2 regions of the Microbispora sp. KK1-11 genome follow, and region 2 is predicted to be linked to the other one. Evidence: predicted binding sites of a transcription regulator. Region 2 holds the regulator's gene; the other holds the start of a gene.
What was found. Region 2 encodes LexA, which represses DNA repair genes until DNA is damaged. Its sites were predicted from a motif close to TCGAACANNTGTTCGA; they were not measured.
Positions count from the first base shown of each region.

Region 1: FLW16_RS03310 (DUF6504 family protein) is a predicted target of LexA. The motif match lies at 1,729-1,744, and genes of this name have one in related genera.

Region 1 is NZ_VIRJ01000002.1:84,872-92,258, reverse strand. Features, by position in the region: gene FLW16_RS03320 (GntR family transcriptional regulator) at 1-355, shown strand, start outside; gene FLW16_RS03315 (hypothetical protein) at 425-1,657, shown strand; gene FLW16_RS03310 (DUF6504 family protein) at 1,819-2,085, shown strand; gene FLW16_RS03305 (DNA polymerase III subunit alpha) at 2,165-5,755, shown strand; gene FLW16_RS03295 (hypothetical protein) at 6,684-7,235, opposite strand.
Region 2 is NZ_VIRJ01000012.1:119,124-126,510, reverse strand. Features, by position in the region: gene FLW16_RS19120 (SDR family NAD(P)-dependent oxidoreductase) at 1-545, opposite strand, end outside; gene FLW16_RS19115 (vitamin B12-dependent ribonucleotide reductase) at 877-3,792, opposite strand; gene nrdR (transcriptional regulator NrdR) at 3,910-4,374, opposite strand; gene lexA (transcriptional repressor LexA) at 4,807-5,523, shown strand; gene FLW16_RS45250 (cellulase family glycosylhydrolase) at 5,614-7,269, opposite strand.

The DNA of each region.
Region 1 (7,387 bases), on a different contig from region 2:
GTCCGAGGCGGTGACGGAGGTGCGGCGCCACGTCGAGGAGGGCCGGACAGCAGCGGAGAGCGGCGACTGGGCGGCCGTCGGCACCGCCAACATGCGGTTCCACCGCGCGATCGCCGCGCTGCTCGCCAGTCCCCGTGTGGACGAGACCATGGCGCGCCTGCTCGCCGAGCTGCGGCTGGCCTTCCACGTGATGGGCGAGCTCAGGACCTTCCACGAGCCCTACCTGGAAGACAACGCGCGCATCGCCACGTTGCTGATCGACGGCGACCACGAGCGGGCCGAGCGGGAGTTGCTCGCGTACTTCGACACCGCGGAGGCCCAGCTGCTGGCCGCCTACGCGGAGCGCGCGGGCTGAGCCCAGGGGGCACGGCCGGCACAGACGGGTTCGGCAGAACCGGATGCGGGCCCGCCGCGTCCTACGGATATGCGGACGCGGATTCTGCGGGTGACGGCGGCGCTGGCCGCGATGGTGCTGCCGGCGGCGTGCGCGTCGACCACGCCTCGCGATCTCGAGACCTGGAACGAGACCGACGCCGCGGCCGCCACGGCCGCCGCGCGGGAGCGGCCGTCGCCCTCCTGCCCGACCGGCTCGCCGACGCCGCAGCCGAGCCCGGTCCGGGGCGGCGGGTGGCGCGCCGCCTACTACGACTACCGCGACCGCATCACGGGCCTGGCCGTGACCCGCGAGGGCACCGTGTGGGCGGCCGGCACGCGTGTGCCCGAGGCGTGCGGGCCCGAGACGAACGCGCCGCTGCTGCTGCGCGGGGACGGCGGGCGGTGGCGCGAGGTTCCGGCCCCGCCGCTGTCCGAGCCGCGTGCCGTGGCCGCCTCGTCCGACCGCGACATGTGGCTGTTCGACGAGAAGACCGCCGCGCACTGGAACGGGCGGAGGTGGACGGCGGCGCCCGGCCCGGGTGCGGAACCGGAGCGGGTGCACGCGGCGGCTCCCGGCGACGTCTGGGTGATCCAGAAGGCGAACTTCCTGGACGGGGCGGGAGGTGCGGAGGAGCCCTGGAGCTCCTGGTCGGATCTGCGGCGCTGGGACGGCAGGGCCTGGCGCACGACACGGCCGCCGCTGGTCGCCAAGGACGTGGACGGCCTGCCCGGCGGCGAGGTCTGGGCGGCCGGTTCCATCCGGGGCCGGGCCGCCGTCGCCCGGTGGAACGGCTGGTCCTGGAGCACGGTCCCGCTCCCCGCGGTCCCCGCGCTGCACCGCGGCCAGCTCTCCGAGCTCGTGGACCTCGCGGTGGACGAGTCGGGCAGGGTGGCGGCCGTCGGCTGGGTCGCGTGGGTCTGCGGCACCCAGGAGGAGGACGTGACCTACTGCGGCCGCACGCTGTTCCTGCGGCGGGAGAACGGACGCTGGAGCTACAGTCTGCCGACGGAGCCCGAGCTCGACCCTCACCTGCGACTGGAGGCCGACGGCCGGGGCGGGTTCTGGCTGTTCTACGCGAAGAACGAGTGGAACACGGCGGTCGGTCACCTGTCGGGCGGCCGGTGGACGTACGGGACGTTTCCGGCGGGTCCGCTCGGGCACACCCGGGTGGCGGCCGTCGTCAGGGGGCCGGGGACGGCGCGCGTCTGGGCGGCGGTGGCGGACGCCACCGAACAAGAGGGGCCGCCCTACCGGGGCGGCGGGATCTGGCTCGGCGAGTGATCCGCCGGCGGAGGCGCTTCCTGGGGTTTCGCTCCCGGAAACGGGCCGCGCCGACTTGCGTTCACCCCGCTGGGAACGTATGTTCGAAGTAGCGGCGATTCTGCCCGAATCATCCGCCCGTCTTCCCCCGGGTGGCCACGAAGCCACAGGGAGAAGGAGTCTTGAGCAGACTTTACGGCGATCCGATCGAGGTGTGGGTCCGGGGCGGGCACCCTGCTCAGTTCGTCTGGCGTGACCGGCTCTACACCGTCCGCGAGATCCAGGACCACTGGGTGGTCGCCAGGGAATGGTGGAAGACCTCGGACGCCGATCCCGGCGAGCGGCGCTTCTGGCGGGTGGGGGCCGCGGCCGGCAAGGAGGTCGGGACCTATGAACTGCGCTTCGACACCGCCAGCGGCGGCTGGCTCCTGCTGAGGGCCTGGGACTGATGGGAACGCTCCAGCTTCCCACGACGACCGGGGGACGGGCCGCTGGAGGACGGACCGGGGGACGGACGGGGGCGCGCCTGTGACGCACGCCTTCGCCCACCTGCACGTGGCGTCCGCCTTCTCGCTGCGGTACGGCACCGCGTTCCCGGCCGCCCTCGTCCGGCGGGCCGCCGAGCACGGCATGGACACGCTGGCGCTGACCGACCGCGACGGCCTCTACGGCGCGATCAAGCACGTCATCGCCTGCCACGAGCGGGGCGTCCGCCCGGTCGTCGGGGTCGATCTCGCCCTCGACGGCGCCTCTTCCACGCCGGGTTCTTCCACGCCGGACGACCTGTTCGGCGGCGGCCTGCCGTCCGGCCGCCGCACCGGACCCGGGCACGGGCATGGACCCGGGCGTGGGCACGGACACGGGCGCGGACACGGCCGGGGGACGGCGGCCGAGCCGGCGCGGGTCGTCGTGCTCGCGCGCTCGGACGGCTGGGCCTCGCTGTGCCGCCTGGTCACGGCCGCCCACCAGGTGGGGGAGCGCGGCGCGCCGTACGTCACGCCGGGGATGGTGGCCGAGCACGCGACCGGCCCGGACGGCGGGCCGCGGCTGACCGTGCTGCTCGGGCCCCGTTCCGGCGTCGGCCGCGCGGTGGCCGAGCGGCGCGACGACCAGGCCAGAGCCCTGCTGGCCGCCTGGCGCGCGGTGGTCCCCGACCTGGTCGTCGAGGTGTCCGACCTGTACGGCTACCGCGACGCGAACATCGCCGCCCGGATGATCGGGCTGGCCGACTCGATGGGCGTGCCGGTCGTGCTGACCAACGCGGTCCGCTACCTGGACGCCGCCGACCACCAGGTCGGCAACGTGCTCGACGCGGCGCGCAAGCTGGTGCCCCTCGACGGGCGGCACCTCGACGACCCCACGGCCCACGCGTACCTGAAGGACGGCGCCGAGATGGCGCGGGTGGCCGCGCGGATCTGCGGCGGCGACACCGGCCGGGCAGCGCGGCTGCTGTCCGAGACGCGCCGCGTGGCCGGCAGATGCGTGCTCGACCCCGTCGAGGTCGTGCCCCTGCTCGAACCCGAGCGGCCCAGGCTCCACCTGCCGGAGGTCGGCGAGGACCCGGTGCCCCTGCTGCGGCGCCGCTGCGAGGAGGGGCTGGCCCGGCGGGGCCTGGAGCGCTCGGCCGAGGCCCGCGACCGGCTCGCCGCCGAACTCCACGTCATCGAGAAGAAGCGGCTGTCGGGCTACTTCACGTCCGTCGCCGGCATCACGGACATGATCCGGGCGATGGGCGTGCGGTGCGCGATCCGCGGCTCGGGGGCGGGCAGCCTGGTCAACTACCTGATCGGCATCGGCGAGGTGGATCCGCTCGAACACGGCCTGCTGATGGAGCGCTTCCTGTCGGAGGGCCGCAAGGGCCTGCCCGACATCGACATCGACGTGGAGTCGGCCCGCCGCCTCGACTGCTACCGCGCGATCCTCGACAGGTACGGCGAGGATCGGGTGGCCTGCGTGTCGATGATGGAGACCTACCGCGCCCGCAGCGCGATCAGGGACGTCGGCGCCGCCATGGGCCTGCCGCCGCACGAGATCGACGTCATCGCGAAGGCGTTCCCGCAGGTGCGGGCCAGGCAGATCAGGGCCGCGCTGTCCGACCTGCCGGAGCTGCGCGACAGCGGGCTCAACGACCGGTCGCTGGAGACCGTGTTCCGCTTGGCGGAGCGGCTCGACGGGCTGCCCCGGCACATCGCGCTGCACCCCTGCGGCGTGCTGGTCGGCAACTCCACGCTGCGCGACCGCACGCCGGTCGAGCGGAGCCTGCTGGAGTTCCCGATGTCGCAGTTCGACAAGGACGACGTCGAGGAGGCGGGCCTGCTCAAGCTCGACGTGCTCGGCGTGCGCATGCAGTCCGCCCTCGCCTACGCCCTCCAGGAGGTCGAGCGGGTCGAGGGGCGGCGGATCGACCTGGACGCCGTCCCGCGCGACGACCGGGAGACCTACGACATGATCCGCCTCAGCCGCACGATCGGCTGCTTCCAGATCGAGTCGCCGGGGCAGCGCGAACTGGTCGCGAAACTGGAGCCGCGCACGATGCACGACCTGATCGTGGACATCTCGCTGTTCCGCCCGGGACCGGTCAACTCCGACATGGTCACGCCCTATCTGGAGACCAGGCACGGCTTCCGCGAGGCGCGCTACCCGCACGAGTCGCTGCGCGACGCGCTCAGGGAGACCAACGGGGTGGTCGTCTTCCACGAGCAGGTCATGAAGGTCATCGACATCATGACCGGGGCCGGGCTGTCGGAGGCCGACCGGGCCCGCCGCGCCCTCGGGACGCCGGAGGGCCGCGAGGCCGTACGCGCCTGGTTCGTGCCGCTCGCCAGGGAGAACGGCTACGCCCCCGACGTGGTCGAGCGGGCGTGGAAGGTGCTCGACGCGTTCGGCGGGTTCGGGTTCTGCAAGGCGCACGCGGCGGCGTTCGCGCTGCCCACCTACCAGTCGGCCTGGCTGAAGCGGCACCACACGGCCGCGTTCCTCGCGGGCGTGCTCACCCACGACCCCGGCATGTACCCGAGCCGGGTCATCCTCGACGAGGCCCGCCAGTGCGGGGTGGACGTCCTGCCCCTCGACGTCAACCACTCGGGGAAGACCTGGCTGGTCGAGCGTACGGGTCCGGCGGGGGACGGGCCCGGGGAGTTCGGCCGCGGGTACGGCCTGCGGGTGCCGTTCTCGGCCGTCCGCGGGGTGAGCGAGGCCGAGGTGGACCGCATGGTGGCGGCCCGGCCCTACACCTCGCTGGCCGACTTCTGGGAGCGGGCCCGGCCCTCACGGCCGGTCGCCGAGCGGATCGTGGAGGTCGGCGGGTTCGACGCCCTGCACGGCCTGCGGCCGGGGGAGCCGCGCTGGCGGCCGGGACGGCTGACCAGGCGCGACCTGATCGCCCAGGTCGGCGCGCTCGACCGCGGCTCTCCGGTGGGCGCGGCGGGGCAGCTTCCGATGGGGTTCACCGATCGGGTCACGCCCGGCGAGCTGCCGGAGATGACCGAGGCCGAGGCCGTCGAGGCCGAGCTGGAGATCCTCGGCATGGACGTGAGCCACCACGTCATGGACTTCTACCGCGACCTGCTCGACGCGCTCGGCGTGACACAGGCCAGGGATCTGCTCCGGCAGCGCAACGGTGCGGAGATCCTGGTCGCGGGGGTGAAGGTCGCCACCCAGACGCCCGCCGTGCGGTCGGGGCAGCGGGTCATCTTCACCACCCTGGACGACTCCACCGGCCCGATCGACCTGACGTTCTTCGAGTCGGTGCAGGCGCACACGGCCGCGACCGTGTTCGGGTCGTGGCTGCTCGCCGCCAGGGGAGTGGTGCGGCGCACCGGGGTCAGGGCCGTCTCGCTGCGCGCCGTCCACTGCTGGAACCTCGCCGACCTCGACCGCGTGTGGCGCACCCAGGGGCTCGACGCCGTACGCGCCGTGATCAGCGAGGTGCCTGCGCCCGGCGCGGGAGTGGGCGGACGGCCCATCGAGTACGGCAACGGCTTCCGGGTGTCGCCCTACTCCGACAACGGCGCCCCGCCGGCCGTACGCGAGGGGCGGTTCCCCGGCCATCCGTCCGCGCCCCAGCGGCGGCTCTGGCACGCCAGCTCCGGCAGCTCGGGACCGCCGCCCGCCCGGTGATCCTCCCCGCCGTCCGTCAGTGCGGCGCCTGCCCGGCTTTCCGCCGATGCCGCCGGTGTCACCCGTGCCGCCGGTGTCACCGGTGCCGCCGGCATGCCGGACGGCCGTTCGCCGTGGCCGAGGCGGACCTGCGGCCGGACGGCGGGCCGCACCGCCCGCTTCCGTCCGGCGCCGGCGTGCCGGGCGGTGACCTCGTGGACGGCCGAGGCGCACAGGAGCGCCGCGACGGCGACCGCGGCGGCCTGTGACGTGCCGAGGCCGGTCAGCCCGTCCCTGGCCGGGCCGGCGAACACCAGTCCGAGCGCGGCCAGCCAGCTCACCCACCAGCAGGCGAGGACGACCAGCCACCGCGTCCGGTCCCTGCCGCCGTACGGCTCGCTTCGCGCGATGCCGCCGCTTCGCAGAGTGTCGCCGCCCGGCACAGGGCCGCCGCCTCGCCGGGTGCGGCCCGCCGGGCCCTCGCGCCAGGCCAGGTCGGCGAGGAAGGGCGGGATCACGAGGTTGACTCCGGGCACGAGGCACGCCGCCGCGAGCGCGACGGGCGGCGTGGCCGGGCGCACCCGCCGCAGCCAGGACAGGTAGGCGGCGGCGCACGCCACGGTGGCGCCGATCACCACCAGGACCAGCACGGCGAACGCCGTCGCCGCGCCGCTGACGGTCCGGGCGGCGGGGGAGGCGGGATCGCCGCCGAAGGCCGCGATCTGCGTGGCCAGCCGCCTGCCGCGGGTCTCCTCGAACACGGCGAGCGCGGCCACCGAGACGACCTGGGCGGCGAGGGCCGCGTACACGCCGGCGGCCGCCCGGCTCACCGCTGACGACGTGGACCGCATGTGTTCTCCCCCCGCGCCGGGTGCGTGACCTGCCTCACTCTTATCCCGTCCGCGATCGCGCTAATCCGGTCCGGGACCACCCGGCGGGGAAGGATGGTTCACGGCATTTGCGGCTCTTCTTCAGCTCGAACCTGATTCGGGGTCACTGGGAGAGTTTTGAGGTGGAGTCCATAACTGGTGTGCAGCGGCATGTGTGCGCGGACTCGTCCCACGAAATCCTCGAACATGCCCGCGTATCGGTCGTCGGATCCGCGAATCTCACGCTCGCGCCGGACGAACGGCTCTACGGCGTCCCATGCCCTGCTCGCGCGATATCCGATCAGCGGGACGACGAGACTTTCGGCCGCCATTTTCTTGTAGACGAAGTAGCCGAATCCGCTGAAGTATCCGATCACCTTGTTGACGGCGATCCTCGCCTCGTCCGGCAGGGCTGAGCAGCCGATCTCCGGGTCGTGCTCGGCTCTGAGGCGTCCCAGGACGTAGGCCTCGGCGCGCTGCCATTCTGTCGACCGGAATTCTTGAAAAAGCTCGACCAGAACGGGGAGCTGATTCGAGTGCCGCATCATCGCCGTCTGCCGCAGTGCCGTGGCGACAGACACGATGAGCGCGAGCAGGGAGACCGCAAACGCGGCGATATCGGACAGGTCCATCGATCTCCTCGGTGATATCCGGGACCTTTCACCGATGCCAACGCCCGGGTTCTCCGAATGGTTCGCTCATTTCCGGAAAACGCGCGACGGGACGTTTCGGCGGGCGTCGAAATGCCGGGGGCCTATAGCCTGCCCGGCACATCCCCTCGCAC
Region 2 (7,387 bases):
CCGGCGAACTCGCGGGCGGCCGGCAGGGTCATGCCCTCGATGGCGGCCTTCGTCGCGGCGTATCCGACCAATCCGGTGGTTCCCTCGCGGGCGGCGACGGAGGAGGTGTTGATGATGACGCCCCGCTCACCGTCCTCGTCGGGGGCGTTGCCAAGCATCACGGCCGCCGCGTGGCTCATGACGTTGAACGTGCCGATGAGATTGGTGCTCACGAGCCGGGTCAGCACGGTCGTATCGCTGGGCCGTCCGGAGTCGGTGACGAGGATGACGGGCGCGAGGATGCCGGCGGTGTTGACGTTGATGTCGATCGTTCCGAACCTGTCCAGGGTGGCGGCCACGACGGCGGCGACCGCCTCGGCGTCGCCGATGTCGGCGCCGATCCCGAGAGCGTTCTCGCCGAGATCGTCGGCGATCTGGGCGGCGAGCGCGCCGCGCCGGCCGACGATGACGACGTTCGCGCCCCGCGCGGAGAAATGTCGTGCGACTCCCGAACCAAGCCCGGAGGTGCCGCCGGCGACGAGGACCGTCTTGCCGCGAATGTCCATGATCTACCTTCCGGAGCAGGTCGGTGGCGCGTTCCACGGCTTCGCGCCGTCTCAGGCATCCTCACAGTTTGTGCAGAGCCAGGAGACTCCGGATATGCATGCCATGGTCTTCTTCGGCCGACCCTCGGGAAGTAATTCCCTTTCTCGCCGGAAAGATTCGTACATTGTTTGGGGCAACCGTTAAAGCCGCTGCGCCAATTTAAATGCCGTCGAAACGGATCGTTTCGTCGCCGGTGATTTTCCCCCGTGCTCAGGCGGAGAAGTCACGCGGTCGAGAAAGGCGAAGGGGGCCGGCGCTCTCGCCGGCCCCCTTCGCTCACGGGGTGGTTGGTCAGCTGCAGCCGCTGGTGCTGCCGCAGCCCTCACAGACGTAGCAGCTGCCGGCCGGGCGCATCTTGGTGCCGCAGGTCATGCACAGCGGCGCGTCCGCCGTACGGCCCTGGTGGCTCTCCAGCGAGGCGCCGACCCGGCGCGGCTCCGGCACCGCCACCGGCACGACCTGCCCGGCGGACGGACCCTCGGCGGGCTTCGCCTCGGCGGGCGCGGACTGCGCCTTCTCGACAGGCGCGGCCTGCCCGCTCTCAATGGGCGCGGACTGCGCCAGGGCGGCGGTGTCCACGTCCTGGAGCGCGGCCGGGTCCTCGCCGCGCTGCTGCGCGGCCCGCTCGGAGGCGGAGAAGATGCCCAGAGCCGCCCGGTCCTCGTACGGCAGGTAGTCGAGCGCCAGCCGCCGGAAGATGTAGTCCATCACGGACTGCGCCATCCGGACGTCGGGGTCGTCGGTCATGCCCGCAGGCTCGAAGCGCATGTTGACGAACTTCTGCACGTACGTGTCCAGCGGCACGCCGTACTGGAGGCCGATCGAGATCGCCACGGAGAAGGCGTCCATCACGCCCGCGAGCGTGCTGCCCTGCTTGGACATCTTGAGGAAGACCTCGCCCAAGCCGTCGTCGGGGTAGGACGAGGCGGTCATGTAGCCCTTGGCGCCGCCCACCGTGAAGCGGGTGGTGGTGCTCGGCCGCTGGTTCGGCATCCGCCGCCTGGTCGGCCGCGCGACCTCCACGACCTGGACGATCGGCTCCTTCTCGGCGGAAGTCTCGGCGGGGACCTCCTCGGACGTCTTCTTCGCGACCGACAGCGGCTGGCCGACCTTGCAGTTGTCGCGGTAGACGGCCAGGGCCTTGAGGCCGAGCTTCCAGCCCTCCAGGTAGACCTGCTCGATGTCGTCCACCGTGGCCGACTCGGGCAGGTTCACGGTCTTGGAGATGGCGCCCGACAGGAACGGCTGGACGGCCGCCATCATCCGGACGTGGCCCATCGGGGCGATGGCCCGCTCGCCCATCGCGCAGTCGAACACCTCGTAGTGCTCCGGCCGCAGGCCGGGGGCGTCCACGACGTGGCCGTGCTCGGCGATGTACTCGACGATGGCCTCGACCTGCTCCTCGAGGTAGCCGAGCCGGCGCAGCGCCCGCGGGATCGTCTGGTTGACGATCTGCATCGAGCCGCCGCCGACGAGCTTCTTGAACTTCACCAGCGCCAGGTCGGGCTCGATGCCGGTGGTGTCGCAGTCCATCATCAGGCCGATGGTGCCGGTCGGGGCGAGCAGCGACGCCTGGGCGTTGCGGTAGCCGTTCTTCTCGCCGAGCCTGAGGCACTCCTGCCACTGCCGGGTGGCCTCGGCGTGCAGGGCCTTGTCCATGTCGTCGAGGGTGCGCAGGTCGTCGTTGGCCGCGGCGTGCTTGCGCATGACCCGCTTGTGCGGCTCGGCGTTGCGCTGGTAGCCGTCGTACGGGCCGACGATCCCGGCGATCTCGGCCGAGCGGCGGTAGGACACGGCGGTCATCAGCGAGGTGATCCCGGCCGCGATGGCCCGGCCGCCGTCGGAGTCGTACGCGTGGCCGGTCGCCATCAGCAGCGCGCCCAGGTTGGCGTAGCCGATGCCGAGCTGGCGGTACGCCCGGGTGGTCTCGGCGATCTTCTGCGTCGGGAAGTCGGCGAAGGTGATCGAGATGTCCATCGCGGTGATGATCAGCTCGGTCATCTTCACGAAGGTCGCGACGTCGAAGGAGTCGTCGTCACGCAGGAACTTCAGCAGGTTGATCGACGCGAGGTTGCACGAGGAGTTGTCCAGGTGGACGTACTCCGAGCAGGGGTTGCTGGCCGTGATGCGCCCGGTCTCGGGGCAGGTGTGCCAGTCGTTGATCGTGTCGTCGTACTGCAGGCCGGGGTCGGCGCACTCCCAGGCGGCCTGGGCCATCTTGCGGAACAGCGACCGCGCCTCGACCTCCTCGATGACCTCGCCGGTCAGCCGGGCCCGCAGGCCGAAATTCCCGCCGGCCTCGACGGCGCGCATGAACTCGTCGGAGACCCGCACCGAGTTGTTGGCGTTCTGGTACTGGACGGACACGATGTCCTTGCCGCCGAGGTCCATGTCGAACCCGGCGTCGCGCAGCGCGCGGATCTTGTCCTCCTCGCGCGCCTTGGTCTCGATGAACTCCTCGATGTCGGGGTGGTCCACGTCGAGGACGACCATCTTGGCCGCCCTGCGGGTGGCGCCGCCCGACTTGATGGTGCCGGCGGAGGCGTCGGCGCCGCGCATGAAGGAGACCGGGCCGCTGGCCGTGCCACCGCTGGACAGCAGCTCCTTGGACGAGCGGATGCGGGAGAGGTTGACCCCCGAGCCCGAGCCGCCCTTGAAGATCACGCCCTCTTCCTTGTACCAGTCGAGGATCGACTCCATCGTGTCGTCCACGGCCAGGATGAAGCAGGCGCTCACCTGCTGCGGCGAGCGGGTGCCGACGTTGAACCACACCGGGGAGTTGAAGCTGAAGATCTGGTGGATCAGCGCGTGCTTGAGCTCGTGGTCGAAGATCTCCGCGTCCTCTTCGGAGGCGAAGTAGCCGTTCTCGACGCCGGTCCTGGTGTAGACGCCCACGACCCGGTCGACGAGCTGCTTGAGGCTCGACTCGCGCTGCGGGGTGCCCACCGCCCCGCGGAAGTACTTGGTGGTGACGATGTTGGCCGCGTTGACCGACCAGAAGTCCGGGAACTCCACGCCGTGCTGCTCGAAGTTGACCGAGCCGTCCCGCCAGTTCGTCATCACGACGTCGCGCCGCTCCCAGCGGACCTCGTCGTACGGGTGGACGCCCGGGGTGGTGAAGACGCGCTTCATCTTCAAACCCTTGCGCGGGCGCTTGCCCGGCCGGCCCCCTGCGCCCGATACGGTGCCGCTCACGGTCTCCGTCATGACTTCCCCCTCCCAGGGCCCGGTGGAGCCCCTCTTTCGGACCACGCTCGTTACAACCTCATCGTCGCGCCGCGCCGTCGCGCGCCGCCGCCTCGTCCCGGTCCCCCGGGAAGGCACCTACTCCTCGCCCCCCGGGCCGTGGGCCGCGCGGAGCCGCTCGATCTCCGCCTCGAAGTCCGCCAGCGTCTCGAAGCTGCGGTAGACCGACGCGAAGCGCAGGTAGGCCACCTCGTCGAGGTCGCGGAGCGGACCGAGGATGGCCAGGCCCACCTCGTGAGAGGCGATCTCGGCCGCGCCGGTGCCCCGGATGCTCTCCTCGACCCGCTGCCCGAGCTGGGCGAGGGAGTCCTCACCGACCGGGCGTCCCTGGCAGGCCCGCCGCACACCGGCGATGACCTTCTCCCGGGAGAACGGCTCGGTGACCCCGCTGCGCTTGCTCACCATCAGCAGTACGGTCTCCTGCGTGGTGAACCTGCGCCCGCACTCGGGGCAGGTGCGCCGACGGCGGATCGCCGCCCCGTCCTCGGCCGCACGGCTGTCCACAACCCGGGTGTCCGGATGGCGACAGAACGGACAGTGCACTTCATCGCCTCCCTGAACGCACATCCCCGAACACAAGGTGTGGTGAACTTACACCGCTGTGACTACTAGATGTTGTGGTCCAACCGTAGGAGCGCCCGACCTTGAACGCAAGTCGAACCGGCGTTGGGCGGGGAAGTGCCTGTTCGGCGCGCGTGTCGCACCTCCAGTCACGGCCGCATCAACTGCCCCGCCCGCCGTGGAATACGCCCTTTACGCGCCTTTCCCCGCCGATTTCCGTACGGCTTCTGACCTGGGCGTACTGCGACCAGAGAAGATCGGGTAAATCGAACACGGGATCGATCGAACTCCCGTACGATGATGTGGACGGCGAGATCGGCGATTTCGCTGGATATCGAACAATTGTTTGACGGTGATCTTGAATCGCGGTACGGTCGCTCTGTGCGACATGAGGAACACGGATTGAGAGGTGGCATCGTGAGTGACCGAAGTGAGCAAGCGGATGGCGTCAGCGACCTCGCGGTTCGCAGGCGCGACTCGCTTGGCCTCACCCCCAGGCAGCGGAAGATCCTCGAGGTGATCCGCGACTCGGTCCAGCAGCGCGGCTATCCGCCGTCCATGCGGGAGATCGGGGAAGCGGTCCAGCTGACCAGCACCTCCAGCGTGTCGCACCAGCTCACGGCGCTCCAGCGTAAGGGTTACCTCCGGCGTGATCCCCATCGCCCCCGGGCCCTGGAGGTCCGGCTGCCGGGCGAGCCGGTGCTGTGGGTGGACCCGGACGCCACCTCCGAGGAGGAGTCCGGATTCAACCGGCCCACCGCGGCCTACGTGCCGCTGGTCGGCCGCATCGCGGCCGGTGGTCCCATCCTCGCCGAGCAGAGCATCGAGGACGTGTTCGCGCTGCCCAAGCAGCTCGTGGGCGAGGGCACGCTGTTCCTGCTCCAGGTCTCGGGCGACTCGATGATCGAGGCCGCCATCGCCGACGGCGACTGGGTCGTGGTGCGGCAGCAGCCGGTCGCCGACAACGGCGACATCGTGGCCGCCATGATCGACGGCGAGGCCACCGTGAAGACGTTCAAGCGCAAGGACGGGCACGTGTGGCTGGTGCCGCACAACCCCAACTACGAGCCGATCCCCGGTGACGAGGCCACCGTGCTCGGCAAGGTGACGGCCGTCCTGCGCAAGCTGTAGCAGCGGCTCACCGGTTCCGGACGCCGCACAGGGACAAGCCCGGCGCTCACGAGAGCGCCGGGCTTGTGCTGTGCCGTGTTCGGTCCGCCGTCAGGAGGCGGTGCAGCTCACCGGCGAGGGAACGCCGTTGGTGCCCGACCAGCTGCCGTTGAAGCCGAAGGTGGTCGAGACCCCGGCCCCGAGCGCGCCGTTGTAGGACAGGTTCGTCACCGTGACGTTGGCGCCGCTCGCGCTGAGCGCGCCGCTCCAGAGCTGGCTGATGCTCTGGCCGTTCGGGAAGGCCCACTTCACGGTCCAGCCCGAGATGGCCGAGGAACCCGCCTTGACCGTGACCTCACCCTGGAAGCCGCCGGGGTACTGGTTGGCGACCTTGTACGTGGCGGTGCAGGTCTTCCCGCCCGGCGACGAAGGAGACGCGGACGGCGACACGGAGGGAGACGCGGATGGAGACGCGGAGGGAGACGCCGACGGCGAGACCGACGGGGACACCCTCGGCGAGGCCGAGGGCGACACCGGCGGCGTCGGGTTGCCGCCGGTCGGCGGGATCAGGTAGGGCGAGATGATGCTCTGCTTGGCCTGGTCGACCGTCGCCCAGTCGTCCTTCAGGATGCCGCCCGTGTCACCCGAGTTGGGGTTCCACGACCAGTAGGTGAACGACATGCCGTTCACCCCGCTGCCCATGTACTTCATGAGCTCCTGGAGCCAGATCTTGTCGATGTTGCTGGCGAGCGTCGTGCCGAACTCGCCCACCATGATCGGCGCGATGTTCTGCTTGTACAGATAGCCGAAGTACTTGTCCCAGATGGCCGGCATGTTCGCCGGGTACGACGGGTCGTCGAACCACGCCTGGTGGTAGACCGACGTGGCGTACTCGTGCGGCGAGTAGACGAGCCGGTTGGCCACGTTGAGCCGCACCGGGTACTGCCCCGCCTTGGTGAGGTTGCCGCCCCACCAGCCGCAGTCCTCGTCGTTGCTGGGGTCGTTGTCCCAGGTGTTGGACAGGCCGCCGCTCGGGCAGCTCACGCCCTCCACGAAGATCAGCCAGTTGGGCTGGACGGACAGAATGGCGTTGCCCGCGCGCTCGGCCGCCAGGCGCCAGTCGCGCGACTCGTCGCCGCAGCCCCAGCAGGAGCCGGTCGCGTTCGGGTCGGTGCCGTCGGCGTGCGGCTCGTTGTGCAGGTCGGCCCCGATGACGGTGGTGTTGCCGGCGTAGTGCTGGGCCAGCGACTTCCAGTCGCTGATCCAGGTGGACTCGGGGACGCCCGAGGTGTACCACAACGCCGTCTGGCCCGCGCTGGTCGGCCGGTGGCGGTCGAGGATGATCCGCATGCCCTTCTGGCCCGCGTAGTCCACGACCCTGTCGAGGATCTGCAGCGGGGACAGGCCGATCAGGTCGGGGTTGGAGTAGGTGTTGACGCTCGTCGCCTGCGCGCCCGGCTTCAGGGCGTCGTCGGAGAACGGCACCCGGATGGTGTTGTAGCCCAGGCTCGCCATGAGGTCGAGCTGGCTCTTCCACGGGTTGTTCGCCCACAACCCGTGGAAGGTCTTGTTGTCGGTCTCCATGCCGAACCAGTTGATGCCGGTCAGCCGGACCGTGGCGCCGGTGCTGTCGACGATCTTGTTCCCGCTGGTGTGCAGGTAGCCGGTGCCCGTGCCGGCGGCGTTGGCCGGCGACCCGGTGACGACGAGAACGGTCGCCGCCATCGCGGCGGCTGTCGCCAGCCCGCCGAGAATTCGTCTGTACAAGACGTGCCTCCCACGGGGGCGCACGCCGACGGCGAGCCATACGGTCAGGCGCGCACCCCAGACCACCGCCGGAGCGGTGGTGGTCGCGGCATGCCCTGACCGCACGCCTACATCGATA